Regions from separate parts of the Bacillus sp. GW823-FHT06A11 genome, predicted to be linked through region 1. Evidence: riboswitches for the same ligand, from Rfam matches in the RefSeq annotation. Region 1 holds a riboswitch; each other region holds the start of a gene.
What was found. A riboswitch is a leader RNA that binds a small molecule or an ion and turns the genes downstream of it on or off. The one in region 1 is predicted to bind S-adenosylmethionine.

Region 1 (10,760 bases):
ATCAATTATTTTCTAAGCGTATTGAGCATTTTTTACACGCTTATCAATACAGCAAGGAACTGCCAGAAGTTGATAAACAATTGCAGCTCCTATTTCAATATATTGACCACGCATCCCAAAAGTCGCATGTAGAAGAAGTAGAACAAATTCAAATGTAAACTATAGCGCTATTCTCTTCCGGAGAATGGCGCTTTTTTTAAATTTTTATATCAATAAAAGTTTCTCCTCATAAAACTTTTATTGATAAACATATTTTTTCTTTCTTTTCCATACCACTTCATACTATAATTTAGTATGTAACTATTATAAGAGAGGTATAAAATATGGGACGAGAAAAAAAGCAAGAATATGCTTTACTTACCGCATGGGGAGCTTCTTTTATCGCTACACTGGGAAGTCTTTATTTTTCCGAAATCATGAAATTTGAGCCTTGTGTACTTTGTTGGTATCAACGTATTTTTATGTATCCATTCGTTTTATGGCTCGGTATCGCTGTAGCAAAAAAAGATTATCGCATCGCAAGTTATTCTTTACCAATTGCAAGTATTGGTGCTTGTATTTCTTTATATCACTATGCAATTCAAAAAGTCCCAGCGTTTTCAGCTGCTGGAGCAGCTTGCGGTCGTGTACCCTGCACCGGAGAATTTATAAACTGGTTTGGTTTTATTACAATCCCGTTTTTAGCACTTATCGGCTTTATTACAATCGCTGTTTGTAGCTTTATTGTCATCAAAAACAAATAAGGAGATGAAAGAATGAAAAAAATGCTTATATTTGGTGGTATTATTATCGCCTTGTTCGTAGCAATTTTCGCTGTCACACAAATGGAAGAAAAAAATGCTACTAGCCAAAAGATTGATAATCCTACTGAAAGTAAGACAAACGGTCCTGACTACTACACAAATAAAATCTCTCTTTCAGATCTTCAAAAGAACTTAAAAGAGAAAAAAGAAGAAACAGTATACTTTTATCAAACATCTTGCGTTCATTGCCAAAAATTATCTCCTGTCCTAGTGCCAATGGCTAAAGACTTAAACGTTGATATGAAAGTTATGGATATTGAAAAATTAGATGCTCCTTGGGATGAATATAAAATTCAAGGAACACCAACAATCATTCATTTTAAAGATGGCAAAGAAGTGAGCCGTATTAGCGGTGAACAGCCGAAAGATAAATTAAAAGAATGGCTTGAGCAAACGAAAAAGTAACTAGAAAAGGAAACTCCTTCTACACATGAAATGGGTGTAAAATCCCACACTAATGTATAAGGAGGGGGTTTTATGCCAGAAGTAAGATGTTCTGTTTCCAACTGTTCTTTTTGGGGACAAGGTAACTTTTGTCAAGCAAGTGCGATCATCGTTCAGCCTGATGCAGATGAAACTGGTCAAACTGAAAATGATTCATATACAGCTGCTGTTTTAACAAACGAGACGCTAGAAAGTCCTGTAGCAACGAGTGTAGAAACTTGTTGTCATACATTTAAGCCTAAATATTAAACAAAAAAAGCATGCGATTAATCGTATGCTTTTTACATTCCCCTCCAAAAATCATGCATAATAAAAAAGTACAAAATAACGAGAACGGCCGTCCCGCATAAGGTAATGCGCCGATATATACTCTTCTCTCCTTCCCTCGCTTTCACAAACGCCCAAATAAATCCGAAGAACAATATTAAATCAACATATGGAACATAAAAAGAAAAGACGAGAAACGCATATAAATACACGATAAATAAACAGGTCGTTACTAAGAAAACTTTAAACGCAAATTCACTTTTCATAATATAACCGCCCCCTATCTGTACTGTATTATATTCAGCAAAATATAATAGTTGCAGTTAAACTCCAAGTATAAATAAGCTACCGTCTATAAAACGGTAGCCATTACGGAACATTGTATTTCCGTTTATATATATTACTTAAAATTGAAGAAGGAATTTGCTCGTAACGAATTTTCTCTCCTGTTTCATCTATAATATACAAATTGTTTCCTATATAATATATTCCATCTTTTCGTTTTGAGTACACTGGATATCTTTCATTTGGCAATACCGTTTTCACTTTTGTTAACTGTCCATTTGGTTCTTGCCAATATATATCCGCGCGGTCTACTAGCGTAAGTACTCCAATTTGTTCTTCTTCTATTTTCCGACTATTCCAGCTCACAACGCGATAACCAAGCTTATTCGCTTCATATTCGGGGCTCGTATGAAAACGAGAAATGATTACTTTTGTTTGTAATTGTACTCTGTCATATAACCATTGTATATCCCTGTCATGCATGCGAATACAACCATTTGATTCCCTACTTCCAATCGTCCATTCCCGATTTGTCCCGTGAATCGCATATTCATTCTTATCTAGTCCAAGCCACCTCGTACCGAGAGGATTATTCGGTGCACCCCCAGGTATTTTTTTTCGATGGTATTCTTTATTTTTAAATTTAGTTATAATACAAAAGTTACCTTCAGGCGTAGGTGTACGATCTCTTCCAGTCGTTACTGGAAATGTTTTTGTATAATTTCCATTCTCAAAAAAAGACAACTGATTTGTCGTAAGATTCACTAATATTAAATGATCTGTATTAGCAAAAGCACTAACCGGTAGGATGAAAAATAATAGTATGACGAAACATAACTTTTTCAGCTATATCCCCCCTAGCGCTCACTATAATAAGTGGAATTAACATTACTTTGCTCTTATAAATGAAAACTATCCATTTACAATAACGCCCCCATTTACATGTATCATTTGTCCAGTAACATAAGATGAATCGCCAGACGCTAAGTATACGTATGCCGGCGCTAATTCATATGGTTGACCAGGTCTTTGCATAGGGACATTGCTCCCAAACTGAGAGACTTTCTTCTCATCAAAGCTCGATGGAATAAGTGGTGTCCAAATCGGTCCTGGTGCAACACCATTTACACGAATCCCTTTTTGCACTAACGATTGTGAAAGTGATCTTGTAAAAGCTACGATTGCTCCTTTCGTTGCGGAATAATCAATTAAAGTTTCATTTCCTTCGTATGCAACGATAGACGCGGTATTTATAATGACATCCCCTTGCTTTAAATGAGAAAGTGCGGCTTTCGCAACGTGAAAATAAGAAAAAATATTAATACGAAAAGTCTTTTCTAGCTGTTCTGCTGTAATATACTCTAGTCCTTGCTGCGGATATTGCTGCGCGACATTATTTACTAAAACCTGTAAACTACCTAGCTGCTGGACGGTCTCTTGAACAACATCTTTACAATGCTGTTCATCACTTAAATCACCCGGCAACAATACACACTTTACACCTTCTTTCTCAACATATTGCTTCGTCTCATTAGCATCTTCTTCCTCATCTAAATAAGCAATCGCAACATTTGCTCCCTCTTTTGCAAAAGCGATGGAAACTGCGCGTCCAATTCCGCTATCTCCTCCCGTAATTAACACATTCTTTCCTTTTAACTTTTCACTTCCTTTATAATTTGGATCTTCAAACTGCGGAAGTGGATTCATTAATGATTCAATCCCCGGCTGTTTATTTTGATGTTGCGCTGGCATTGTTACAAAGTTTTTTTGCTGTGGCATAGACTACTTTCAACTCCTTTTTCTTAGCATGTGCACAATAAAAAGCTGAAATTCACACATTGGTTTACGATTAATATTCGAATTTAAGACACAAAATATGAATTGTTATAAACTTTTTATGCAAAACTATTGCAAAATAGTTAAAAAACGAATATTATATATAACTGTTGTGAAAATTATTCGTAAACAGAAAGGATGTTTATATGTTTAACCTTTCAAAACATAAAACTTCTATTAAAACTGAAATTATGGCAGGTATTATTACCTTCTTAACAATGGCATATATCATTGTCGTAAACCCTGTTATCCTTGGAGATGCAGGTGTTCCATTTGAACAAGCATTTACAGCAACAATTATTGCTGCTGTTGTCGGAACATTATTTATGGCAATCTTTACAAACTTACCAATCGCAATCGCGCCAGGTATGGGATTAAATGCTTACTTCTCTTACTCTGTTGTAAAAGCACATGAAGGCATGACTTTCGCAATTGCATTCTCTGCTGTATTCGTAGCAGGTATGATTTTAATTTTGCTATCATTTACATCTTTCCGTACAAAATTAATGGAAGCAATTCCTGAAAACTTAAAACATGCAATTACTGCTGGTATCGGTCTTTTCATCGCCTTTATCGGTTTACGTTTAACAGGTATCGTTACAAAAAATGATGCAAACTTAGTTGGACTTGGTGATCTTCACTCTGCTCCAGTTCTACTGGCACTAGCTGGACTTGGAATTACTATTGTTCTTATGTCTTTAAATGTAAATGGCGCACTATTTATCGGTATGCTCTTAACTGGTATTATCGCTTTCTTCACAGGACAGTTAACATTCTCAAACGGTGTTACATCAATGCCTGGATTACCAGAAGGAATTATCGTTTCAAATCCAATTACTGCTGTATCTGACGTAATTAACTACGGATTATATGGCGTTGTATTCTCATTCTTCCTTGTTACACTATTCGATACAACAGGTACATTACTTGGCGTTGCACAACAAGGTGGATTTATGAAAGACGGAAAGCTTCCAAAAGCAGGACGAGCTCTTCTATCTGACTCATTCTCAGCAACTATTGGTTCTATGTTCGGAACAACACCATCAACAGCTTACATTGAATCATCTGCTGGTGTTGCAGCTGGTGGTCGTACTGGTTTAACAACTGTTACAGTAGCTGTTCTATTCGCACTAACAGCATTCTTCGGCCCATTAGTAAGTGCTGTTTCTGGTGTATCAGCTATTACTGCACCATCATTAATTATCGTTGGTAGTCTTATGATGGGTTCAGTTCGCCACATCGATTGGGACGCATTTGATGAAGCATTCCCAGCATTTTTAGTAATCTTAAGCATGCCACTTACATCAAGTATCGCAACAGGTATCGCACTTGGATTTATTTCATACCCACTTATGAAAGTAGCAAAAGGTAAATTCCGTGCTGTTCACCCACTTGTATATGTATTTGGAATTTTGTTTGCTTATCAATTGATATTCTTACCACATTAAAATCCCTCTTCCTGAGGGATTTTTTTATAAATACTGTTTGACAACAACATTTGTTTGTGGAATAATTCAAAATAGTTAAATATTCGATGTCTTATCAAGAGCAGGTGGAGGGATGAGCCCTACGAAGCCCGGCAACCGACCCATTTACGGGCACGGTGCTAATTCTTACAACACATTGTGTTGAAAGATAAGAGTAATATGATAAGGCGTCTTTTCTATATGAAAAGGCGTTTTTTATTTTCACTCCCTCCTCTCTCTTCTTAGTTTAGGAGGGATTTTTTTATGAAAAAATTATGTTCCATCGTACTTATTTTTCTCTTATTTACATTAGCGGCTTGTACAAATGAACAAGATGCTATCTCTTCACAAAAGCAACAAACTGTGAGAAAGGCGACTACAACGGTAGAAAATCAATTACATACAGAAATTCCAAGCCAAATGAAGAAGCCATTAAAAATCGCATTAATTATGCAAATGTCCATCGGAACTTTTTCCTCTCAATATATTGAGGGTGTCAAAAAACAAGTTGAGCTATTTGGCGGCAGTGTACAAGTCTACAATTCTGATAACGATTTAGCAAAAATGGCTGCAAATTTAGATACTGCTATTAATTCAAAAGTGGATGGTATTTTAATTGATCATGGCCGTTCTGAAGCACTAAAACCTGGAGTAGAAAAAGCGTTACAGGCGAACATTCCCGTAGTTGCGTTCGATAACGATCTACGCTTGCCAGGTGTGACAATTATTGATCAAGATGACTATAGTCTTGCATGGAAATCATTAAAAACGTTAGCGGAAGATTTGAATGGACAAGGAAATATCGCAGTTGTATGGGTCGGCGGATTTGCTCCAATGGAACGTCGCAATGTTATCATTGATGCTTTTTATAAACGGTATCCAAATATAAAAGAAGTTGCAAGATTCGGTACTGCTAGTAATAACACACCGCTCGATACACAAACACAAGTAGAAGCTTTACTAAAGAAATATCCGAAAAAAGGCGATTTACAAGCTATTTTCGCTTCGTGGGATGAGTTTGCTAAAGGGGCTGTTAAAGCACTTGAACAAGCTGGTCGTACAGATATAAAAGTATATGGCATTGACTTAAGTAATGAGGATTTACAACTCATGCAAAAAGAAAACTCACCTTGGACTGCTACAGCTGCAACTGATCCAGCTGAAGTAGGTAAGGTTCAAGTACGATTTTTATACAAAAAAATTGCTGGTGAACAAACGCCAGATATTTATTCACTAGAACCTTATTTAGTAAAGAAAAATAGTTTACCAAAAGAAAATATAACAATGGATCAGTTATCAAAATATATAAACGGTTGGGGAGACTCAAAAGATGCATATTCCCCTTGGATGAAAAAATTAGAGAAGGAGAAAAAATGATGACGTTCTCTCTTCAAAACATTACACATTCTTATCATGTCGCTACACCTGTTCTAGAAGATGTTTCTATTCATATTCAAAAAGGAAAAGTACACGCTTTACTAGGCATGAACGGTGCGGGAAAAAGTACTTTACTAAAAATAGCAACTGGTGAAATTCAACCAGTTGTTGGCGATATAAAAATTGATACTCAGTCTGTTTCCTTTACTTCACCGCGCGATGCAAAAAAGCATGGCATTTCTTTCGTAACACAAGAAGTAGATCACGGACTTATTCCCGGATTATCTGTATTAGAAAATGTACTAATCGATCATTTAGCAATGCAAAATAAAGTACTATTTTCAAAGTCCAAATTAATCGCACTTGCTAAACAACATTTGCAAACTGTACAGGTAAATTTAAATGTTTCGGAAGATGTTTCAAACTGTTCATTACATGAAAAACAATTACTTCTTATCGCAAGAGCTTTATCTAACAATACAAATTACCTTTTATTAGATGAACCTACTTCTTCTCTTGGACCAAAAGAAGTTGAAACCTTTGGGAAACTATTAAAAGATTTAACATCAAAAGGAATTGGCATCCTTTTAGTTTCTCATCGTTTATCAGAGATTCGAAATTTCGCGGATGATGTAACTGTATTACATAACGGTCAAGTTGCCCTTTCTGAAACCATTACAACGATTACAGATCAACAAATTGTGGAAGCAATGACTGGAAAACAACTTACACTTCCTATTAATACCGCACCAAAAACCGGGAGCGAGGAACTATTTAAAGTACAAGAGCTTCTATTACACGAAGGTCATTCTCCCCTTTCTCTTACAATACGAAAAGGAGAAACTGTTGTGATATACGGATTAATTGGAAGTGGAAAAACAACACTTGCTGAAACGTTATTTGGTGCTCTTCATACTTATCACGCAGAAATAGACGGTCAAAAACTAACGATTAAAACACCACGAGATGCGATTAAAGCGAAAATCGCACTTGTACCAGAAGAAAGAAGAAAACAAGGCGTATTTCTTTCGGAAGATATTATAAGTCACACAAATTTACATCAATCAGGTTGGAAACGAAAACAAACCGAATTAAATGATGCTACTACAGCAATTTCTTCTTTCGGTATTTCACCAAATGACCCAAAGGCACATATTCATTCACTTAGCGGTGGAAACCAACAAAAAGTCTCAATTGCAAAGTGGAGTGGATTCAAACCTAATCTATTTCTTTTAGACGAGCCAACTAAAGGTGTAGACATCGCTGCGAAACAAGACATTTTTCAATTCATTCGCAACATTACAGAAAACGGAAGTTCCGTAATTTATTTCACAGGAGAACAAGATGAAGCGTTGCATATTGCTGATCGCATTCTTATACTGGCAAACGGAGAATTTGTAGGTGAATACTTACCAAGCGAACTATCTCCTGAACAGCTTTTACATTTATCTGAAGGGAGCTATTCCATTGAATCTCGTTCATAAAACGAAAACTAAGAAACTATATTTACCTACTCATCTTTTTTATCAATTTAGTACAATTGCTATTATTATAGGTGTTACAATTTTTTTCTCTATCGTCAATGATTCTTTTTTAACATATAACAATATTAGTGATATTTTACGTTCTATCTCCATCGTAACGTTACTTGCAATCGGCGTTACCTTTACATTGATTGTAGATGGATTTGATTTATCAGTGGGCTCTACCGCTAGTTTAGCAACAATTGCAGCTGCTTCTTGTCTCGTTTTATATCGACAAGAACTATTAGTTACACTCCTTGTTCCTATTCTTTGCGGATTATTAGTTGGATTATTAAATGCACTACTCGTTATCCGAATTAAACTACCCGATTTACTAGCTACATTAAGTATCATGTATATCGTTAATGGACTACACTTAACATTTTCAAAAGGATCCTCAATTTATGAAGGAATGTCCGGTGCAACAGGACATTTTATTCCATCCTTTTTATTTATCGGTCAAGGTTCCGTCTTAGGAATTCCAGTCCCTGTCATTATCATGCTTACTGTCGTTTTAATTGCACATCTATTTTTAGAAAAAACAACGTACGGTCGTTTCTTTTATATGACTGGTGGGAATCGAGAAGCTGCTAGATTAGCCGGTATTCCTACTGATCGTTACCGTGTATATGCTTATATGATTAGTGGTTTACTAGCTTCTATTGGCGGCATTATTCTATGCAGCCGCGTTGGAACAGGACAAGTTTCAGCTGGTGCTCCATTATTAATGGATGCAGTCGCAGCTGCCTATATCGGTTACGCAATGTTCGGTGCCAAGAAACCAAATATAGTCGGAACATTCCTCGGCTCGGTATTAATTGGAATTATATTAAATGGACTCACAATGATGAACGTCCCTTATTATGCACAAGATATCATTAAAGGCAGCATTTTAATTACAGCTTTAGCCTTTTCATTTATTAAAAAGAAGCGTAAATAAAAAGTAGAGCATCGAATTCGATGCTCTACTTTCCCTTTGCAACAATCACACGAACTACTTTCAAAACAAGAAGTAAAAGACCGTTCACTATCGCTGCAACCCCTAAAGAGACCGATATCATCAGCTCTCCCATTCCATTATTCAATACAAACATAGCAGAAGAAATGAAAGCCAAAATAAACAATACTAACGTTGGTATATATTTAATAACAGGCTTCTTATATGACTTTTGTGAAAGAAGAAACGTAATTACCAACGTCATAATGAAAACAAAATATACTACAAATAAGAAAATCACACGAAAGCCTCCACGATTACTAAACTATGAAAAAGATAACAGCAGTTAAAAATTATTAATATTTCTCATTCATCTGTAATTCTTTACTATACTTTTGAATGAAAACTGACGAAACAACCATTACCATTCCTACACTAAATCCAATAAGCTGATCCAGTAGCATCTCATCATGTATGAGCCAGCGAAGTAGAAATACCCCTCCAAAAATAAGCATAGCAGTAAATCCGGTATGCCTAAGTCCTTTATATACATTTTCCATATGTATCACCTCTTCGCACAATATCATCCATATTATACCATACAACCATCAAGTAACCGTATCGTCCTCTGACAATATGCAGCTACCTTTTGATCATGTGTAACAACTAGCACTGTTTTTCCTTCTTTATTAATCTCTTGTAAAATACTCATAATTTTTTCCCCATTTTCTTGATCGAGAGCACCAGTCGGTTCATCAGCAAGTATAATTTTTGTATCTTGTGCTAAAGCCCTTGCTATTGCTGTTCTTTGCTGTTCTCCTCCTGATAACTCGTAAGGATATTTGTTAATATGCCTCTCAAGCCCTACCATTTTCAGCATTTCTTTTGATATTTGCATACGTTTCTTATGAGAAATTCTTCTATATATAAGTGGCAGCATTACATTTTCAATAATCGTATAATCATCGAGTAGCGAAAAGTTCTGAAACACAAATCCAACTTCCGTGTTTCTATACTTATGATAGTTTTGCTTTAATGTACTCGTATCCATTCCATCTAAAAAATACTTTCCAGCAGAGGGGCTATCGATTAAGCCAATAATGTTAAGGAGAGTAGACTTCCCCGAACCAGAGGGGCCCATAATGGCTATCATTTCGCCTTTTTCTATTGTAAGATTAATATCTTTTAAAGCACTAAAATTATTCTTTCCAAAGCCCTTAGCCACATTTGCGAGCTGAATCATCTATAACACCTCTTTCATATATGTATTTTTTATTTTTAGTACATTGAAATAAATGATTGCATATATAACGAGGATCATTACAAGTGATAAAGCACCTATAACAACCAATGATTCTATAGAGACTTTTAACGTTCCAAAGAAAGATACTATACTATTTTCTAGCCCTTTCTGAATTTCAATTACTCCGCTATTCTCCCATTGAAAATACATTATTCCTATACATATCGCTAAAACGAATAGCAACATATACTCAATAATAAATGGAAGACATATTTGAAAAGTGCTTGCACCTAACGCTGATTTAATAGAAATATTTTTACGCTCCATATAAAGTGCTGCCATTGATGTCAATACAATAGATAGAAATGAAAAAAATAAGACTGTACCGCTTAATAATAAGGGGTATGACATATTATCAATACCTTGTTTTTCATTTTCTAACAATTTATTCGGATTTGTAACATAATACGAATAACCCTTACCTTCCGTTACCTTTAATACTTTCTTTTGAAATTCATTTATATTTATCTGCTCCTTTGTTTCTATAATTAACCCATTGTATAAAAGTTCTACACTATA
Region 2 (10,760 bases), on a different contig from region 1:
TAAAACCTAATGATCAGTCTACATTTTAATAATCAATAAATTAGAAAGATAAGGGATAAGAAACACGTTTAAATCAACTAGGTTTAATCTAATCCAGTTTTTAAATGGGAACAAGCATGTGAGGGAGGGATCCCCAGATTTTCGTTCTGGGGTATTCTTTAATTTTACCCTGATAGACATAGGAGAAAACTTCTAATTTAGTAATTTGTGTAGTACAAGCTGTAACTAAATCTATTAATCTGACATACCATATAAATGTAACTTTAAACCAATAAAAAGTTGCAAAGGAGGCGAATATAAAATGGCATCATTTGAAATTGGAGCAAGATCTCTTTTTAACTTTCGAAACGAACGCTTTTTCTTATTAGTTGAAGATGAAATTACAATTCCAGATAAAGGTGTAGAAATTGATCCAGTTAATATCTATGAAATTGACGAGCAAACTTTCGATTTTATCAGAGATGAAGGAGATACACCTGTAATTGAACCAGTTGATACACTTCCAACTGTACCACCTGAATTTAAATTAGAACGAAAATGTATTTTCACAGTCGATAATTCATACTTTGTAATATACGATTTAGAAGATGGAACTGATAACAACGTCCTATTAAGAATCAGTGCAGCATTATTTAATTCATTAAGAAATTCTGGTGTTCGTGAATGTTTTCCTCAAATTTTCATTTAAGAACTTAAATTAATTAGACCTCAAATGGAATACTCTTTGAACAATTTAACCCCTCGTAGTTTTCTACAAAGGGTTAAATTGTTATGTAAAAAGTTTTTTAATTATTAGCAGTTTTTGGCGGTTCGACAGGTACGATTGCTAGTCCAATTCGAGCAACCTAAGAAAAGCAAATACCCCAAAACGATAAAATTAGCATCTCTAGGTGAAAATGTACAATTTTTTGTTTTGGGGGCACTTTAAAATGTTAGCTTGATAGGCTTGGGGTGGGACCCCAAACAGTACGATTTTATTTCAAAGACAACGATCTTACTACACACTTTTTATTTATCCCAAACTCTCATCTGCTAGTATTACTATTTTTCATTACTAATCTTGCCGTTTCACTCGGATGGCTAAGAGGAAAATGATGGCCATATGGAACAAAATCAACCTTACCAAGATGCGATGGAGCAGAATAACCTCTGTCATAATCCCCCCAAATAATGTGAAGATTATACTTTGTTACTTCCTTGAAATCACCTTGATCTTTTTTCAGTAGTAAACTGTTAAGCTGAACCGTAGTATTTAAAATTCTAGGAGAAGTAAAACTTTTACTTATCTTTTCAATATAATGTTCAGGGATGCTCTCCGTACTTTCAAACAAACCATTATTTAATAAATAACGCCCTATCAAATTAGGAGTTGCCAATTTTAATGTCCATTTGTTTATAAATTGGGGAACATTTAGCAATTTAGCATTTTTTTTAGCAACAGGTGGCTGAAGTAACGTAATTGAATACTTCTTATCTATGTACTCTTGTACCAATGCTTCCAGAAGAATAAATGCACCGAATGAATGGCCAATTAGATGTGCACCATTCGTAGCTTTCTCCAATAACTTTTTCACTACATTCAAATAGATAGCTAGAAGATTTTTCTCTTGTTTAAAAGGAGAACGTCCCAAACCTGGAAGATCCAAAATCCATACAGGTTGACCAGTTTTTTCATGAAGCTCTTGTGCTAAAGGAAATAAATCCTCTCCATCACTCAATAAACCATGTAATAAAATAAACGGTTTACCCTCTCCTTGTAATTGGTAAAGGGTATTGTTATCGCATAATGTTCGTTTAAATACATGATTATGCTGGCCATATTGATACATCATTCGATAATCCAGATCAGCTACTACGGCAGGGAAAAATTTCATTACACTCGTCTCCTTAAACCAATCTCCTCCCATAATTTTTTTCGCTGAAACATTTAAAAATTTTCGTTTTGTAATAAAATTCAGTCCATCAGAAGGAATTTTTGTTATTTTACTTACTCCACTATTCATAATTGCTTTCATAAGTGGCATTGGGACAGAGATTTTTGGTGCCCTCATATTCATACTTTCTGACATAATACTTAATAACTCAGCAATGTTCTGATCGTGCTGTTTGTCTTCAACAAGTGTATATGTTTGAATAGTCGGTTGCTCTAATCTGAAAACCTGCACAATAAACTTCGCAAGCTCATCGTTTGAAATAAGTGGTAACCTATATCCCTTACCTCCAGGAATCATTGGCATGAGCCCTCTTCGCATACTCATCACAAGCAAACCTAATCCTGCTATCTGCTCTGTACTCCCTGTTTTACTACTACCGACTACAGTTGGCGGATTAATTACAGAAAGCGGATAACCTACTGCTGATGCCTGCTGACGGATATAAAGATCTGCTAAAAATTTTGTTCTCTCATATGGATTTTTTATTTTCAAATAATTATTTCCTTCTTGAAACACATCAATTGCAATCTTGCTATTTTTATCATCAAAGGGACTCATATAACCTACAACATGAATAAATTGTTGCAAGCCCTTCAATTGATGAATACTTTTAGCTAAGTCACTAATATGTTTGGCACCATGTAAAAATACGGAAGCTGCCTCTTTACTTGTCGCTTGAATATCCATGGGGCCTCCTGCGTGAATAATCACATCCGTTTTCAATACCCTCTCCTTATCTTCAGCACTTAGACCTAAATCTATTTTCGTCAAATCACCTTCAATAAAGTGCATAACTTCCTTTTTTAAGTTTCCTCTTTCTTGAAAAAGGCGTATTGCTTTACTTTTCGACCTTACTAAAAGAAGAATTTTAACATCCTCTTTGGCTAATTCTTTCACTAATTGCTGTCCAATAAAGCCTGTTCCACCAGTTAAAAATACTGTTCTCATATAAAATCCCCCTTTTAGTACTAATCAGTACTAATTTGATTTAAAAAAAATGCTTCTTTTATCGAAGCAATTTTAAAAAATGATCTGCTGTTTTCGTGATTACAGTTGCATCCTTCAATGTTTCTGAAATAAATAACGCTCCTTCAAGATTTGTAATAAAAAGTGATGCAACCTCATCAATATGAATCGTATTTCTAAATTCTCCATTCTCTACCCCTTGTTTAAGTAATAGAGAAACTTTCTTTTGTAATCCTGTAAAAAAAAGACCTATTTTTTCTTTTATTTGCGTGGCCTGTTTAGGACTTTGAATATAAAGAGTAATAAATGGACAGCTCCCCTTATACTCTCTCGACTGAACTCCTTGTGATAATTGCTTTAAAAACAGTTGGATACGATCTTCAACTAAAAATTGGTTCTGAGAAAGTACGTCATCAATTGCAGATTGATACATTTCAATCCAATAATCAACGACCGCTTCTAATAATACTTCCTTATTAGAAAAGTGATAATACACATTAGACTTTGAAACTTTGCTTACACGTACTAATTCATCCATACTTGTATAAGCAAACCCTTTTTCTAAAAATAATGTTGCAGCTACTTCAATCACACGTTTTTGATTCATTAATTTTACCTTTGTCATAACTAGAACTATATAGTACTAATTTAAATATTACAAGTATTTATGTTAATTTAGAAAAAAGTTTGTTTAAAAAAGTTCCACTAACATTGATTTTACTGCAAAAAAAATCTTATTTTGAATAAAGTTGAACTGAACCCCGAAATTGTTAATTCACTATCGTCTAATAGAGGTCACCATACATACCCATCAACTTAAGAAAAAGAAATGCCCCCTTATTCAAGTTGCCTAGCCAAAAAATCACGTTTTAATAGACTTCTTTAGCATGCCTATCTTTCTATAAATTACCAGATATGAAACAAGGATCGTTTCATATCTAGTAATTTACTTGATTAGCTTGATGGGTATGGAGTAGTGCCCCTATAAACAAAACCCTCCAGAAACATCTAAAATCTGCCCTGTTATCCAGCGGCTATCAGCAGAAGCAAGGAATGCTACTGCATCTGCAATATCTTCAACTTGCCCTATTCGTTCGAACACAGATGAATTCGTAGCAAAACTTCGTATTTCCGGATCATCTAGCAATTTTGCATTAATATCTGTCTTCGTATATCCAGGCATAATTGTATTCACTGTTATACCTCTTTCTCCGAGATGTTTAGCTAGAGGAAGTGTCATCGTATTTAATGCACCTTTACTTAAGCCGTATGCAATTGAGCCTGTAAAACCAAGTCGTACTTCAGCTGATGAAATGTTAATAATACGCCCCTCTGCTCGTAGTAACGGCAATGTTTGCTGAATTAAGAAGAACGGTGCCTTAATATTTACAGACATAATTTCATCAAAAACTTCTTCTGTCGTATTTTCAATCGTTCCTTGTGTACCTATCCCTGCATTGTTTACTAAAATATCAATCTCTGATGTACCAACCCTTACTTGTAATTCATTCTTCAATTGTTCTACTAGCTTCTTGACACCATCAATTGAATTGAGTTCTGCTTCAATTAAGAATGCTTTTCCTCCATTAGATTCAATCTCACTAATTGTTTCATCTGCAGCTGCCTTATTTCGTCCGTAGTGAATCACAACTAATGCACCGTCGTTTGCCAATCTCATTGCAATCGCACGACCAATACCGCGACTCGCCCCTGTTACTAACGCTACTTTCCCATCAAGATTCTTCATTTTTTCCATCCTTTCTAAATTTCCGTTTAAAAAATCCAACACTTATATTTTCATGCAAACACCGATAATTTTAAATATAGATTTATAAGTAATTCAGTTCGTTCACTTATGATATTATAGTTATAACTTACGTTTTACTTTAGAAAATAAAATAAGGAGGCTACACAATGCAAAACACAGTAAAACTGGATGAAATCGATCATAAGATTATGAACTTGTTGTATGAAAATGCGAGAATTTCTGTTTCAGAAATAGGACGGATTATATCCATGACGCAACCTGCTGTAAAGGAGCGTATGAATAAACTTGAAGATCAAGGAGTTATAGCGGCTTACCGAACGAAATTTGAGCCTTCCAAAATTAATAAAAGCATTCAAGCATTCATCATGTTTAAAACGAGCCAATGCTCTGATTTCATCCAATATTGTAATGCCGCTCCTGAAGTAACTGATTTATATCGAATTAGCGGGGAATTTAATTATATGATGAAGGTCATGAGCGATTCGATGGATTCCCTCGCTGCGTTTTTAGACTCGTTAATGCAATTCGGATTATCATCTCCTTTAATTGTTTTAAAGAGTGAGTTCGAGGAGAAATTGTCATTCTAATAAAGGGATACGTATTATCCTCACTAACAGTAAAATTTTCTCTTTCTTGAGAAAAACCAACAAAATCAATGACTAGCAAACAAAAAAGAACATTGATTTTTCAATGTTCTTTTTATATCTCTACTTATTAATTAGATTGCTCTTCGAAAAGAGCGCCTTAATCCCCTTACCCCTGATTCCTCTGTGCCTCCCTAAACTCCTCCTTCATCTTCTCTAACAACCCTTCTTCTGTAATTAATCGATACGCTGTATTCGCTAATGCTTTTGCCGATGTAATTAATGCTTTATCTCCTAGTTCTGAACGTGCTGCTTCTCTAAATTCATTCGTATGCGCAATTAAGTCATCTGGACCAATTTTAATGTACGGATGAATTGTCGGCACAACTTGGCTGACGTTTCCTGCATCGGTTGAACCAATCCCTACTCTTTCTTTACGATTTACATCTTCACCTAATAGTTCTAGTTCTTCCGCTACGATATCGTTATATGTTTTTGTTACGAGTAATTCATCGATTTCATTTTGGAATTGATGGATTTTTACTTTTGCACCTGTTGCTAACGCTGCTCCCTCAGCAATGTTTCTTACTTTTTCTGTTACTTCCGCGCATCTCTTTCGCGTTGCTGCACGGATGAAGAACCTAGCCGCGGCATAGTCAGGAATAATGTTAGGTGCTTTTCCGCCTTCTGTAATGACGCCATGAATTCTCACGTCTGACGGAAGTTGTTGGCGAAGTGCGTTTATACCGTTATAGAGCTGAATAACCGCATCTAATGCATTAATCCCTTCTTCTGGTGAAGCTGCAGCGTGAGCTGTTTTTCCGTAAAAATGAAAATCAAGTGGATCGACTGCTAGTGAAGGACTCGTTGTCGCTGTTTTTCCGCTCGGATGAATCATAAGCGCCGCATCAATGTCTTTAAATAAACCTGCCTTTACATAACTTGATTTCGCGCTACCATTTGGCCCACCTTCTTCTGCTGGTGTACCAAACACGACAACTTCCCCGCCAATTTCTTCAAGTGTTTCTGATAATGCAATTGCTGCTGCAACGCTAATTGTGCCAATTAAATTGTGACCACACGCATGGCCTAATCCTGGTAAAGCGTCGTACTCCGCTAAAAATGCAATTGCCGGTCCTTGTTTTCCAGAACTTTTTCGCGCAATAAACCCCGTTTCATGTCCAGCTATATTGTGCTGCAACTGAAATCCTGCACTGCCTAGCAATAAACTTAACGTCCTAGATGCGTAAAACTCTTGGTTACCAATCTCTGGATTCGCATGAATATCATGACTTGTTTCTATGTACTTTTCCTTATTTCTTTCGATACTCTCTTCAATTGTTTTTCTTTGTGACGTTACTCCTGTCGCTCCCATTGTTCTTCCTCCTTTTATTTTCACGTAAAAAAGCCTCTTTCTAAAAGATAGAAAGAGGCTTCTGTATATACAGTCAAAATGAGCTTCTTTCTTATCTTTCAAGTTACCTTGCTGGAATTGGCACAGTATTCATAACGAATCCGCTGCCGAGGTATCATAGGGCCAGTCCCTCCACCTCTCGTGATAAGAATTTTCATAAAATTATATTAAATTATTTTTTATTCTAAGTTCATTCCAAGTAAAAGTCAAGGAATTCCTATCCGAATTTACCGAATATCTAAAAATCCTTTTAATACACCAATTGTCTCAGGTGCTTGCAGTCTTGCACATACGTACGGAAATTCCGTACTACCTTCAAATATCATTTGAGATGTAAGCGGTGCGCCTGCCCAGAAGATTTCATCATCAATTACTAAGAATGGGAATGCTTTATTTTGTCTTTGTAACTTTACATTTTTCAGCGGAACTGGTCCATCACTATAAACTGTTATTTGTGCATTTGTACGCATTAACGCTTGCCATACTCGTTTATCTACTTGTTTCGTACTTGGCAGTGAAATAATAATTTTTCGTTTTGCGGCTAAAATATCTTTTAATAGCCCTTTCGGCTCTTCAAGATTCATTTCCATAAACCAGCGTAAACGTTTCGAAATTTTCCGTTCCCACAATTGTCTTGATGTCGTGCGATCATACACATCTCCGTGACGTTCTATATGAGCTGTTAATTGTGATAACGCTTGTTTTCTAGAAAGATTTTTACGCATATAATGGCAATCTGATAATTGAATGAACTTCCCTCTCGCCCTTGTCACTGCTACATTGACGAGGCGATGATTTTTATGGTCAAAGAATAACACGCCAGGTCGTTCTTGCGGATAACTGTCAACCGTATCAAAGATCATCATATCTCTTTCAGAACCTTGAAACTTATGAACTGTCGCCGCTAAAACTGGTATGTTTTGATATTTCGTTCTCTGCAACATTTCTCTAATATACGTCGATAAAAAGCGTGACTGCGCCCTGTAAGGTGTCACAACACCAATCGACTGAACACCGTCTAACAATCCGATTAACATCATTTGCATCGCTACTAAACCAGACATAATGTTAAAACGGGAACCAGAAGCAGCATCTTTTAACGAAAAAGCTCCCATTTGGCTCGTATCAAATAAAACACTCGCTTCATTTGCGAACGGCTGCAATTGCGCAAGTTCTTTACGCTCTGAAACAGACGGATGATCGTATACTCTATTTTTATAAATAAACGAATTCGTAAACTTCGATATATCCGCATGCATACGTCTTTGTTCCTGCAACATAAATAGGTTTGGGTGTGCTTCTGATTTATTAACAGACTCAACAATCCCAGCATGGTAAAACATATCTTCCCCAAGCCATTTGCGAACGAGTTCATGGTTCGCCATCGCAATTGGAGGTAACTGTAAAAAGTCACCGCAAACGACGATACGTTTCCCAAGTGAAGCAGCTAATGCGATTTGCGGAACGAACGCCATACTCACTTCATCTACGACAACTAAATCGAATGTACGCTCATAAATAAGTGAATCAATGGCACATTTCGATAAAGTTGCACCAATTACTTTCGCATTTTCAATATATTCTTTTTCTACTTCTTTAATTTTCGCCTTTTGCTTTCGAAGCTCACTTTCAATCTCTTGTATACGCTTCTTATCGGCAGATGTTGCTTTATACGATAAGATTTTTTCACGAAGATCTTGGCGTGTCTCTTCTAAGTAGAGTCTTTCCTCACCCCATGATCCGTTCGTCGTTTCAACTAATTTCGATGCAAGTAACGTTTCATGATTTCGTATATGTTCATGCTGACTATAACCGTAACGAACAATTTCGCCAGGCGTCCATTTCTTTTTCTTTTCAATTTGCTTCGTTACTTCACTCATTAATACGTCTACTGCCGCGTTACTATGAGCTAACACAAGTACCGATTTTCCTTTTTGATAATGAGCCGAAATAATACGTGATAAATTGTAAGACTTCCCTGTTCCAGGTGGTCCCCATACGTACGTTGTCGGATTGTAAAATGCGCGATATGCCAGTTCATTTTTCGGATTTTTCATCTTCTCAATATGTTTCGGACTGCTCGTCCCATCAACGAGACGCTTTATACGATTACGTTTTAGCTTATCTTTACGTGCTTCTTTCAATCGCTCTTGCAGTTGCTCTAAAAGTTGCCACGGTTCACTGTATAAAACCGCTTCTCTTATTTCACCTTGTATATAATCATTTAATTTCAGTTCTATTTCTAATCCATGTACAGATAATACTTCTCCTGTCGCTTCCTCACCATCGAACTCAATTCGAATTGGTGAACCTTCAGGTAAGCTTACTTCCGAAATAAGCTGAAATACATACACTGTATTCTCATAATCTGTATATAAAAAACGACCGTTCATGATAGAAATTTTACTACCACCTATCGTTTTCCAATGTTTAATTTCATATGCTAATGCATAATGCCACTCTTTCATCGTTTCTGATAATGAAGGAGTTTGAGTAGGTGTATTCATCGTATAATCTCCTTCCTTCTCCCCAAACATACTTTCTCACTATACCATACAACACGCTAAAATTTGTAAGGTTTTTATCTTGCTTATTTTCTTAATTTTCAATAATATATTGTATATAATTTTCAGAAAGAAGGAATCTACATGCCAGTTAGAAGAATTGAACACGTAGGACTTATGGTTGCAAACTTAGAAGCATCTATCTCATTTTATGAAGAAGTAGTCGGCTTACAGCTCCTTCAACGTATGGGGCACCCGAATCCAGACTTAAAACTCGCTTTTTTAGGTGTGGAAGAATCGAAAGAAACGATACTCGAATTAATTGAAGGCTACAATTCTTCCTTGCCAGCAGAAGGAAAAGTACATCACATTTGCTTTAAGGTAGATTCATTAGAAGATGAAATCGAGAGACTAAAGAAACACGCAGTAACCTTTTTACTAGGAGAAGAAATCGAAACATTACCAGATGGAACACGTTACATATTCTTCGCTGGTCCTGATGGGGAGTGGATTGAGTTTTTTGAAACGGAGAGATAATCTGAAGAGACTTTTTACTTCAATAAAGTATAATAAAAGCCGTAGGAGTTTAATGCCTACAACTTTGTAAAAGGATCTTGATTCACTATAAAATATCCTCTATAGGTTTATTCTTAAAATTTACTTTTAACTTGATATTGATGTGACGTAACCTTAAATATGTAGAAATTTAAAAAGCCCCCTAATATTGTTAAAGGGGCTTTACTCATACGAATGATAATTTTTATAAATAATTGCTAAATAGTGAATTTACATAAATGCTTTTAGAAGCTCTTGAACTAATGGGATTGCTCCACCTATAAATTTTAAAACTGCCATTGCGATTTCCATATTATTTCCTCCTCTTTTGTTAGTACTGGGATGTGATTAAACTTTATACACTTATTATAGTAAACGCTTACATTTGTAACAATACATTTCTGTATGCAATATTGCATATTTATACGTTTTGACAATATTTGACCTCTATTAGCCATTCTTTAATGGTACCATAACGAAGTGAGAGTCTTTAAGGGTTCGCTTTAATAGGAGGAAATATGGAAAAAGTTCAAGATATTTACAGTAATATAAAATTTAAGAGTTGGTTTAAACAAGTATTAGCTGTAGGAGGAATATTAGGATTCTGCTACTTGGTGTTATATGGTTTCTGTTTTTTAGTTGATATGTAAATATTATACAGCTACACTAGTGGAGTCTTGCCTACAGAGGTAAGACTCTTTTATTGTACTTGAGATGAACAAACTACATACAATAGTTTTCAGGTTCTTCAGATTTCTCTATATGTTTCCTTGTTCCTCTATGTTCTAGACCCACTATTTCCTATCATTGAAAATAAATAAACTTCCGTTTATATTGAAAATACAATTTTATTGATGAAAAATGTCTTTTTACTAGATACATATTAAAAAGAAAAGTATAAGTTTTATTCCATTTCGGTACAATCTTTTTATCTTTGAAAAGGACTTAAATCTTATTAATAGATTTGAGTCTTTTTGTATACGTCCATTTCTATATAACCATATAAATATAATATATTAAAAATAATTTAAATGC
Region 3 (10,760 bases), on a different contig from region 1:
GTGGAACTTCAAGACCGAAGATGTCATGTTTAGCTGTTTCAGTTTTTGCAAGTTCGCCGCTTAATGCTGCTTGAATCATTGCACGAGTATAACCTAAGTTCATACGTTTACCAACTCCGTACTCGCCGCCAGTCCAGCCAGTGTTTACTAGGAATACTTTCGCATCGTGTTTCTCGATTTTTTCACCAAGCATTTCAGCGTAGCGAGATGCATCAAGTGGTAAGAATGGTGAACCGAAGCAAGTTGAGAATGTAGCTTGCGGAGATGTAACGCCGCGCTCTGTTCCTGCTAGTTTACTAGTGTAACCACTTAAGAAATGATACATAGCTTGCTCTTTTGATAACTTACTGATTGGAGGCAATACGCCAGATGCATCAGCAGTTAAGAAAATAATTGTATTTGGGTGTCCAGCAACACTTGGCAGTACGATATTGTCGATCGCATGCATAGGGTATGCAGCACGAGTATTTTCTGTTAAAGTAGTATCGTTGTAGTCGGCGATACGCGTTTGGTCATTAATGATAACGTTTTCTAAAACAGATCCAAATTTGATTGCATCGAAAATTTGTGGTTCTTTCTCGTGAGAAAGGTTTACACATTTTGCATAGCAACCGCCTTCAATATTGAATACACCGTTATCAGACCAACCGTGCTCATCATCACCGATTAATTTACGGTTTGGATCAGCAGATAATGTTGTTTTACCTGTTCCAGATAAACCGAAGAATAGTGCTACGTCGCCTTCTTCACCTACGTTTGCAGAGCAATGCATAGAAAGGATATCTTGTTCAGGTAATAAGAAGTTCATAATAGAGAAGATTGATTTTTTCATTTCTCCAGCGTATTCTGTACCACCAATTAGTACGATACGTTTTTCGAATGAAACCATAATGAATGCTTCAGAGTTTGTACCGTCAACAGCTGGATCAGCTTTGAAATTCGGTGCAGAAACAATTGTGAACTCTGATTCATGAGTTGTTAATTCTTCTTCAGTTGGACGAATGAATAATTGATGTACAAATAAATTGTGCCATGCATATTCGTTAATAACTTGAATTGGTAGGCGGTAATTGCGGTCAGCGCCTGCAAATCCTTTGAAGACGAATAACTCTTCTTTTTCTTTTAAGTATTCTAAAACTTTAGTATATAATTTATTAAAATGTTCTTCAGAAATCGGTTGGTTCACAGCTCCCCAAGCAATTTTGTCAGCAACCGATGCTTCTTTCACAATAAATTTATCTTTAGGAGAACGTCCTGTATATTTTCCAGTTGAAGCAGAAACGGCACCAGTCGAAGTTAATTTCCCTTCATTTCGCATTAATACTTTTTCCACTAATTGCGGAACACTTAGTTGAATCTGTGCATTGCTTCCGTTCAATAATTCGTGTAAACCAATTTGGACATTCACAGTACTCATATTTATATACCATCCTTTTCATTTAATGAAATATTTCTCGTAATCCCCAACAAGAGTATAACACAATTATATAAATAATGTATACTATTTATTTCTTTTTGTTTGTGTGAATGTATTATTTCCCTATTAATATTTCATTTCAGGCGTATTGAGAAAAACTTTCAGGAAAATGTGAATATTAATTGACAAATGAATATCATTTCTTTAGTATAGGTTGGGACGGATACTCTCTTATCCCGAGCTGGCGGAGGGACAGGCCCGATGAAGCCCAGCAACCTCACTTGTATTGATAAATGCAGGTGAATAGGTGCTAAAACCTGTGCGAGGCTACAGGTCTCGAACGATAAGAGCGAAGGGCAAAAAGCAGTATGCAAGTAGCAAATTAAACCTTTCCTCTATGTAAAGTAGGAAAGGTTTTTCTGTATGCTTGTGTGGGAGAATAAATGTATGTCGCAGTTTGTGGCAAATTAAGGATGAGTTCCGTACAATATATACAATTACTGTAGGGAGGTTTACCACATGACAAAAAAACGTCATCTGTTCACATCTGAGTCTGTAACTGAAGGACATCCAGATAAAATTTGTGACCAAATTTCTGATTCAATTTTAGATGCGATCTTATCAAAAGACGCAAATGCACGTGTAGCTTGTGAAACAACTGTAACAACTGGTTTAGTATTGGTAGCGGGGGAAATTACGACTTCTACTTACGTAGATATTCCAAAAATCGTTCGTGAAACAATTCAAGGCATTGGTTACACACGCGCAAAATACGGATTCGATGCAGAAACTTGTGCTGTTTTAACATCTATCGATGAGCAGTCTGCTGACATCGCTATGGGTGTTGACCAAGCGCTAGAAGCACGCGAAGGTCAAATGACTGACGCTGAGATTGAGGCAATTGGTGCAGGAGACCAAGGTTTAATGTTTGGTTTCGCATGTAATGAAACACAAGAGTTAATGCCACTTCCAATCTCGCTTGCTCACAAATTAGCTCGCCGTTTAACTGAAGTACGTAAAGATGATACATTATCATACTTACGTCCAGATGGAAAAACGCAAGTTACAGTTGAGTATGATGAAAATGGTAAACCAGTACGTGTTGATACTATCGTAATTTCTACACAACATCACCCAGATGTTACATGGGAAGAAATCGATCGCGACTTAAAAGAGCACGTAATTAAAGCTGTAGTACCAGCAGAATTAATGGATGGAGAAACGAAATTCTTCATTAATCCAACTGGCCGCTTCGTAATTGGTGGACCACAAGGTGATGCTGGTTTAACAGGACGTAAAATCATCGTTGATACTTACGGTGGATACGCTCGCCATGGCGGCGGTGCATTCTCTGGTAAAGATGCAACAAAAGTTGACCGTTCTGCAGCATATGCAGCTCGTTATGTTGCGAAAAACATCGTAGCAGCTGGTCTTGCTGACAAAGCAGAAGTACAACTTGCATACGCAATCGGTGTAGCACAACCAGTATCAATTTCAGTTGATACATTCGGCACAGGTAAAGTATCTGAAGACGTACTAGTAGAACTAGTTCGTAACAACTTCGATCTTCGCCCAGCTGGTATTATTAAAATGCTAGACTTACGTCGCCCAATTTACAAACAAACAGCAGCTTACGGCCACTTCGGACGTACTGATGTAGATCTTTCATGGGAACGTACAGACAAAGCTGCAGCTTTAAAAGAGCAAGCTGGTCTATAATATATGAAAAAAAGCTTTGCGCGGTGAGCGCAAAGCTTTTTTTATTTCGTTTTACTTACAATTTGAATGCATGATTTGCAATATACTTCGCCTTCTAGCTCAATATACTTTTTCGTATTAGTCATGCCACTTGCTGGAAAAGGCATATGAATCCATGCCTTTTCATACGTTTGTATTTCCTTTTACATGATTTACAAAGGGTGGATTTCTTCTGGAAGATATGCAATCAACCTTTCATTTGACGTGCTTTACCTGCGCAAAAGGCACTGCTTAGTAAAAATAGTGTCGCGAATATAATGCTTACTAATGTAGCGTATGGAATTGCACCTTTTAAGGAAAAGCCGACAGTGATTGAAGCGATGAATAAGAGGATGAATGTTGTTGTTAATTTTTTATAAAGTTCCATACTATGTAGACCTCCAATTTATTTTTTAGTACAAGTTTTAAAATTGAATTCTATTATGTAGAAAATATAAAGAGTAACTAAAGATATGTAGTCTAGGAGTATAAGAAAGTGCAGTTTCCTTTTTGTGGGTTAGTATACTTATATTGTATCATGGCGCATGATTGGCTTCATACATAATTGTGTAAAGATATGTATGATAAAATGAAGAAAAGTCTTTAAGAAAGGAAAGATAAAAAATGAGTGTAACTGAACATAAAAAACAAGCTCCAAAAGAAGTGCGTTGCAAGATTGTTACGATTTCCGATACACGTACGGAAGAAACGGATAAGAGCGGACAACTATTACATGAATTGTTAAAAGAAGCGGGCCATACAGTAACCTCTTATGAAATTGTAAAAGATGATAAAGAAAGTATTCAGCAAGCAGTGTTAGCTGGTTATCATAAGGAAGATGTAGATGTTGTATTAACAAATGGCGGTACTGGTATTACGAAGCGTGATGTAACAATTGAAGCAGTGTCAGCTCTATTAGATAAAGAGATTGTCGGGTTTGGTGAGTTGTTCCGCATGATTAGTTATTTAGAAGATATCGGGAGCAGCGCAATGTTAAGTAGAGCGATTGGGGGTACAATTGGGCGCAAAGTAGTTTTCTCGATGCCAGGATCGAGCGGGGCGGTTCGCCTTGCGATGAATAAATTAATTTTACCGGAATTAGGCCATATTACATTTGAGCTACATCGCCAATGAGTAGGTGGGCTGGAATTGTATTAGCGGGCGGTATGTCGAGTAGATTTGGTGAGCCGAAAGCGTTAGCGAGCTGGCAAGGTAGTACTTTTATTGAGCATATTTTGAAAGAGATGACAAGTGCGCTCCAAGAAGTTGTAGTCATTAGTCATTCTGATATAAAAGAGCGAGTAGAGCAATTCGTACAAGTTCCTGTTATAGAAGATATCCCGCACTATAAAGGGAATGGACCGCTGGCCGGTATTGTATCAGGAATGGAATACATAGAAGCAGATTGGTATGCTATTATGCCTTGCGATGCGCCAAATGTTTCGCATGAATGGTTTACCATTTTACTGGAGCAAACGAGCAATGAATATGATGCAGTTGTACCTATTATTAATGGAAGAAAACAGCCGCTGCTTGCAGCGTATCATAACCGTGTGAAAGAAAAGATTTATGCTTTACTTCAGGAAGAGAAAAGAAGTATGGGGCAGCTTTTATCACAATGTAATGTGAAGTATGTTGCTGGAGAAGATGTACAAGCGAATACAGATTGGTTTATAAATGTAAATACAAAAGAAGAATATGTGCAGGCTCAAAAAGACCTTTCAAATGAATGAAAGGTTTTTTGATATACAGAATTGGGGAACAATTGCTGTATAAAGGTATGTGAGTAAGTTGATTTTAAGGGGAATTCTTAAAATCATTATACAGCAAAAACACTGTATAACCATATATTAATTTTTATGGGTTTTTATTACAAGTCTGTTTAGTTATGTTTATTTTTGCTATAATGAATATGGAAATAAATGATATTTCACCTTATGTATCATTCATTCAACTAAAATTTACAAGTGTGTAATAAACTCCCTTCGTTTTTTGAAGGGAGTTTTTCTGTTCAAGCAAGTAACTCTGATGCGGTATGCTGAAGGACTTCTTCATACTGGTTAAGTAAGCCGCGAAAGATCTCATCCCAGCTTTTTGATTTTGCAAAAGATGAAGCTGCTATTCCCATCTGCTCAAGTTTTTCTTCATTTTGCAATAAAGAATAAATGGATGATAGAAATGCATCCTCATTTTTAGGGGGACAAAGAATTCCCGTTTTTCCATCTGTAATAATATTTTTAACCCCGCCACTATTTGCACCAATGACAGGTGTGCCACATGCGAGTGATTCAAGTACGACATTTCCGAATGTTTCAGTAGCTGATGGAAATACCATTATGTTAGAACAAGCATATGCTTCAGCTAAATCTGCACTTTGTAAATAGCCAGTAAAAGTGACATTTGTTTGTGGAACAGCTTCACGCAAATTTGTTGCTAGAGGTCCGTCTCCTGCGATGAGCCAATGAATGTCGTTTCGAGTATGCGATGTTTTAACGATAAGGTTTTGCAACGTATCAATATCTTTTTCAGGAGCAATTCGTCCTACATAGGAAAGAACGTACTTCGCTGTAATATTATATTTTTTTCGGAATAGGTCTGTATTGTAAGCTGGATGAAAGAGTGTGCAATCTACACCACGTCCCCAAATGGAGAGGGCCTGAAAGCCTTTATTTTTTAATTGATGTAATGTTTCAGGGGAGGGAACGAAATTTTTTTGCATATGACTATGAAACCATTTTAAATAGTTCCAAAGCATATTGGAGAGAAATTCAATTTTGTAATAGCGTAAATACGCATCGAAATCAGTATGATAAGAACCGACAACTGGGATGTTTAACTTTTTGGCGTAATACAGTCCACAAAGTCCCATGTTGAAAGGTGTGGCAATGTGAATAATGTCAGGTTTAAAGGAATGAAGTTCCCGTTTAATACGCGGAGTAGGAAAAGAAAAGCGACATTCTGGATATAATATTGTTAACGGGATACTTCTCATCTTGTTCACATTAGCCACGAAATTATCTTCAGCTGTATGTTGAGGGGCGAAAACAGAATAGGCGATCTGTTCTTTTTGAAAGTAACTTGTTAATCGTTCTAACGTTTTCGCAACCCCGTTAACTTGTGGCGTAAAAGTATCGGTAAAAATGGCGACTCTCATCATATCACTCCTTTATGTGAAAAGTGGGATGAATTGATAAAAAGAGATGATGCCAGAGCAAGTGCCAAGGCACATGCCGACGAATACATCTGACGGATAGTGAAGCCCTAAATAAATACGAGAAATACCGACGCATAATGCTAACGGTAATAGGAAAGCAAGTAAGCTTGGATTATAGCAAATAAATGGAATGAAGACAGAGAAAACGGCTGTTGTATGACCAGACGGGAAAGAGTGGTCTTTTAATGGATGGACTGGATATTTCGCATCCTGAATTGTTAAATACGGACGTTTTCGTGGATACCACCTTTTTAATATTTGTACAGGAATATGGCTAATTGCTAAAGAAATAGCAGCAGCGATTGCCGCTTGGTGTAAAGTCCCTTTTGCAAAAATTAAAAAGAAAAGTGTAAGTGCAATGGAGAAAGTAGCACCACCGATATGGGTTATATTGCTGAAAAAGATATTTAATGTTTTTTGATCAAAGTAGCGATTAATTCCTTTAAAAATGTAACATTCTATTTTATATAATCCACTGACCTTCATGAAAATTCTCCTCCCTCGTTTACATATATATGGAGATATTAGCTTTTATTTTAATAAGATTTTGTTGAGGGAGTAATAATGTTTTGTAAAGAAAAAGTTAGTTTTTATATAAAAAAAGCTGCCAGTATTATGGCAGCAGTAAAATCATTTTTGTAGTGATTTATAATATTGACCTTTTTCAACATACTGCGTACGAATACGCTCCATATCTTTACGGTCTTCTTCTGTTAATTCACGAATGACTTTCGCGGGACGACCGAAAGCTAACGTGTTTGGTGGAATTTTCTTTCCTTGTGAAACGAGGCTTCCAGCGCCGATAAAAGCTCCTTCACCAATTTCAGCACCATCTAATATAATGGATCCCATTCCAATTAAAGCATCCTTTTTAATATGACAGCTATGTAAAATAACTTGATGCCCAACTGTAACATCATCTTCTAAAATAAGAGGATATTGAGGGCTTTGGTGGAGTGTACATTGGTCTTGTACATTTACTCGGTCTCCAATGATTGTTGGTGACACATCACCACGGATGACCGTATTAAACCAAATACTTGATTCCTCGCCAACGGAAACATCGCCTGTAATCGTAACATAGTCAGCGATAAAAGCACTACTCGCAATTTTCGGATTTTTTTCTTTGTAAGGATATATCATGTAAAGTCTTCCTTTCCTAGAGACTAGTTTTAGTGTATCAAATTATGAGAAAGAGTGAAATGGAGGAGGTCCGTATGTGGAATTATGAAGCAGAGGAAGCGAAAGCTGTCATTGTTATTGTGCACGGCGCAATGGAATATCACGGACGTTACGAAGCCGTTGCGGAAATGTGGAATCATATCGGCTACCACGTCGTGATGGGGGACCTTCCGTCACATGGAACGACTTCAAGAAATAGAGGACATATTGATTCATTTGATGAATACATAGAGGAAGTTAAATTATGGGTGAAAGAAGCAAGAAAGTATAGATTACCTATTTTTCTATTCGGTCATAGTATGGGTGGTCTTATTGTCATTCGTATGATGCAAGAAACGAAGAGAGAAGATGTCGAGGGTATTATTTTGAGTTCGCCTTGTTTAGGGGTAGTGACTGGACCCTCTGCTCCGCTTCAATTTGCTTCAAAAATATTAAATGTTGTGGCTCCAAAATTGCAATTTGCAACGAATCTTACGGTGGAAATGTCAACACGTAACCATGAAGTGAGAGATGCAATGGAGAATGATTCTTTGTTCTTGCGCAAAGTATCAGTACGTTGGTATAGTGAATTGATTAAGTCTATCGAAATTGCTCATAAAAAAATAGATGATTTTCCAGATGTTCCGCTCTTGCTAATGCAAGCATGTGAGGATAAACTTGTAGATAAAACACGTGTCCGCATGTGGTTTGATAATGTTAAAATAGGTGATAAGGCATATAAAGAATGGCCGAATTGTTATCACGAGTTATTAAATGAGTATGAGCGTGATGAAATTTTGAATTATATTCAGTCATTTACTGAAATACATGTCAATAATATAGTAAAAACAAACAAATAAATCATTATTTGTACATTTAATAGAGGAGATGAAGGAAGAAGTGAACGTACCGAGTAATCCCATAACGCTCATGGCGAAAGTATACCGTGATGTGTTTCCGGTTGTACACCATGAGCTAGCGATGTGGAAAGAGCGTGCCTACCATATTCCGAATGATGAGCTTCATAGTCAGGCAATCGCAAGTATTGAGCATAAAACGTTTCATTGTGAGGGTGGTGGCATTTTATCGCTGCTAGCAAATGAACACCGAGAGGAATGTATTCGTTTTATCGTAGCGTATCAAACAATCAGTGACTATTTAGATAATTTATGTGATCGCAGTACATCACTTGATCCAAATGATTTTGCCGCGCTACATGAATCAATGTTAATGGCACTATCACCTGAAGTGGAAGGTGGCGGTAATTATTATCGTTACCGTGATGATCAAGATGATGGTGGTTATTTAGATGAACTTGTTGAAACGTGCCAAGATGTTTTAAAGAAAACGAAGCACTATGACAAAATCGCTCCTGTTCTCCATGAACTTGCTTGTTATTATTGTGATTTACAAATTCATAAACACGTGAAGTTAGAAGAGAGAGAACCGCGCCTGAAAACATGGTTTGAAGCACATAAAGAAAACTTACCTGAGATGAGCTGGTTTGAATTTTCAGCATGTGCCGGTTCTACGCTTGGAATTTTCTGCCTTGTAGCATATGCATTTCATGATGAATTACATGATGAAGATATTGCGAAAATTAGACAAGGATACTTTCCTTACGTACAAGGACTTCATATCTTACTTGATTATTTCATCGATCAAGAAGAAGACCGCATAGGCGGAGATTTGAATTTCTGTAGTTATTATGAAAACGAGCAAGCTATATTAGATCGTATGAAACACTTTGTAGAAGAAGCAGAGAAGAGCATTGGTGATTTGCCTCATGCGAAGTTTCATCGTCTTATAAGCCGAGGATTACTTGGTATTTATTTATCAGATCAAAAAGTATCAGCACAAAAGAATATGCACAAAATGGCACGGCGCATTGTAAAGTACGGAGGCCTCACTTCAAGATTCTTCTATTGGAACGGGAAGATGTACCGAAAGAAAATGGCGCAGTGATGAAGAAAACCACTCATGTAGAGTGGTTTTCTTTTTATTATGATCGTATTTTTGAAAATACATATATGAGAAGTTCAATCGCAAAAATAACTAAAACAGATAGTCCGAATAAAGGCATGACAGCGCCTAATATAACCATCATGATAAAGAAAACGAGTACGCTTTTCTTATCTCTTTGCTTTGGAGGTGCTGCTAATTTTCCTTTTGGCTTTCTTGCTAACCACATTTTTACTCCGTAATAAATAAGAAGTAATAGAGATAATGTCGTTAGTAAGCATAATATTTTATTTGGCCATCCGAATAAATGTCCTTCGTGAAGTGGGATACCGTAAGTGAACCATTGTGCAAGTAATCCATAATCACGATAGTCCGTTTTTGAAATGAGTTCCCCGCTATATTGATCAAAGTAAGCTGTTATCTCTTCACTTGGTGCAACATGCATCCCTGTAATACCAGAACCGCTCGATTTCGAAACAGTGAATACACCTTTCGGATCAGCTGGTAGTGAAATAACATATGGCTTCTTTATTTCAATTCCTTTTTGTAATTCATCGACAGAAATTGCTTTCGGTTCATTTGAATTCGATTCAGGAGGAGCTTCTTTTCTTGTTGCCCACGGCAATTCTTTTACCTTTGATTCAGGCGGTGCCATGTACAATTTTGGATATCCGAGTGATTCATTAGAAGATGCAATTTTATAAATTTGGTTCCCCATAAATCCTGACCATGGCAATCCAGATGCGATTAGCAGAAAGAGAGGAATTGTAAATATAATACCGATAATAGAATGACGTCTTTTTGCCTTTTCTCGCTTATTGGATGATGGTGTGTTTTTGAATTGGCGTATACTCATGTACAATCCGGTTACAATTAAAAAGATTGTCCAGCATGCTGCAAGTTCTACAGTATAGTTGACGACAGTGCCACCAACTAAAAGAGAACTATGTAATTCCCTCATTATATTGGCAAACGTTTCACTTGCGTTTTGATCCCCAACAATTTGATTATTACTATCTAAATACACATATTTTTGTTGCCCAGTATACTCATTTGCAATCGTAAGTCTCGTATTATAATCCCCATTAAACTCACTAATTTTCGCCACGCTATAATGTGGATATTTTTTCTCTGTTAAGGAAATAGAATCAGCCATCGAAATAGATTCTGTTTGAGCGCTCTTTCCAAAATATAAATCTTTATAGATGAAATCTTCAACTTCCTCCCGAAATAAATACCCAATTCCGCTCAGTGACAAAGTAATAAGAA

Region 2: linked by a shared signal. The riboswitch ahead of AC1Q8L_RS17815 (M20 family metallopeptidase) and the one ahead of AC1Q8L_RS08310 (sugar ABC transporter substrate-binding protein) in region 1 are both predicted to bind S-adenosylmethionine.
Region 3: linked by a shared signal. The riboswitch ahead of metK (methionine adenosyltransferase) and the one ahead of AC1Q8L_RS08310 (sugar ABC transporter substrate-binding protein) in region 1 are both predicted to bind S-adenosylmethionine.

The regions. Positions count from the first base shown of each region.
Region 1 is NZ_JBXAHS010000001.1:1,638,611-1,649,370, forward strand. It holds gene AC1Q8L_RS08270 (YhdB family protein) at 1-158, shown strand, start outside; gene AC1Q8L_RS08275 (disulfide formation protein C) at 324-743, shown strand; gene AC1Q8L_RS08280 (thioredoxin family protein) at 756-1,208, shown strand; gene AC1Q8L_RS08285 (DUF1540 domain-containing protein) at 1,281-1,496, shown strand; gene AC1Q8L_RS08290 (hypothetical protein) at 1,529-1,780, opposite strand; gene AC1Q8L_RS08295 (L,D-transpeptidase) at 1,884-2,645, opposite strand; gene AC1Q8L_RS08300 (SDR family oxidoreductase) at 2,712-3,578, opposite strand; gene AC1Q8L_RS08305 (NCS2 family permease) at 3,782-5,083, shown strand; SAM riboswitch class I at 5,172-5,277, shown strand; gene AC1Q8L_RS08310 (sugar ABC transporter substrate-binding protein) at 5,366-6,478, shown strand; gene AC1Q8L_RS08315 (sugar ABC transporter ATP-binding protein) at 6,475-7,962, shown strand; gene AC1Q8L_RS08320 (ABC transporter permease) at 7,946-8,941, shown strand; gene AC1Q8L_RS08325 (hypothetical protein) at 8,967-9,239, opposite strand; gene AC1Q8L_RS08330 (hypothetical protein) at 9,295-9,498, opposite strand; gene AC1Q8L_RS08335 (ABC transporter ATP-binding protein) at 9,531-10,181, opposite strand; gene AC1Q8L_RS08340 (ABC transporter permease) at 10,182-10,760, opposite strand, start outside.
Region 2 is NZ_JBXAHS010000003.1:699,559-710,318, forward strand. It holds gene AC1Q8L_RS17790 (type 1 periplasmic-binding domain-containing protein) at 302-688, shown strand; gene AC1Q8L_RS17795 (alpha/beta fold hydrolase) at 1,026-2,882, opposite strand; gene AC1Q8L_RS17800 (TetR/AcrR family transcriptional regulator) at 2,941-3,507, opposite strand; gene AC1Q8L_RS17805 (SDR family oxidoreductase) at 3,883-4,647, opposite strand; gene AC1Q8L_RS17810 (Lrp/AsnC family transcriptional regulator) at 4,815-5,255, shown strand; gene AC1Q8L_RS17815 (M20 family metallopeptidase) at 5,422-6,627, opposite strand; SAM riboswitch class I at 6,716-6,817, opposite strand; gene AC1Q8L_RS17820 (AAA domain-containing protein) at 6,894-9,203, opposite strand; gene AC1Q8L_RS17825 (VOC family protein) at 9,315-9,707, shown strand; partial or broken gene AC1Q8L_RS17830 (hypothetical protein) at 9,957-10,144, opposite strand; gene AC1Q8L_RS17835 (hypothetical protein) at 10,244-10,375, shown strand.
Region 3 is NZ_JBXAHS010000002.1:58,433-69,192, forward strand. It holds gene pckA (phosphoenolpyruvate carboxykinase (ATP)) at 1-1,417, opposite strand, end outside; SAM riboswitch class I at 1,646-1,767, shown strand; gene metK (methionine adenosyltransferase) at 1,937-3,136, shown strand; gene AC1Q8L_RS08755 (hypothetical protein) at 3,363-3,542, opposite strand; gene AC1Q8L_RS08760 (MogA/MoaB family molybdenum cofactor biosynthesis protein) at 3,779-4,288, shown strand; gene AC1Q8L_RS08765 (molybdenum cofactor guanylyltransferase) at 4,285-4,887, shown strand; gene AC1Q8L_RS08770 (glycosyltransferase family 4 protein) at 5,166-6,308, opposite strand; gene AC1Q8L_RS08775 (phosphatase PAP2 family protein) at 6,321-6,854, opposite strand; gene AC1Q8L_RS08780 (gamma carbonic anhydrase) at 6,999-7,511, opposite strand; gene AC1Q8L_RS08785 (alpha/beta hydrolase) at 7,586-8,389, shown strand; gene AC1Q8L_RS08790 (tetraprenyl-beta-curcumene synthase family protein) at 8,430-9,494, shown strand; gene AC1Q8L_RS08795 (PepSY-associated TM helix domain-containing protein) at 9,532-10,760, opposite strand, start outside.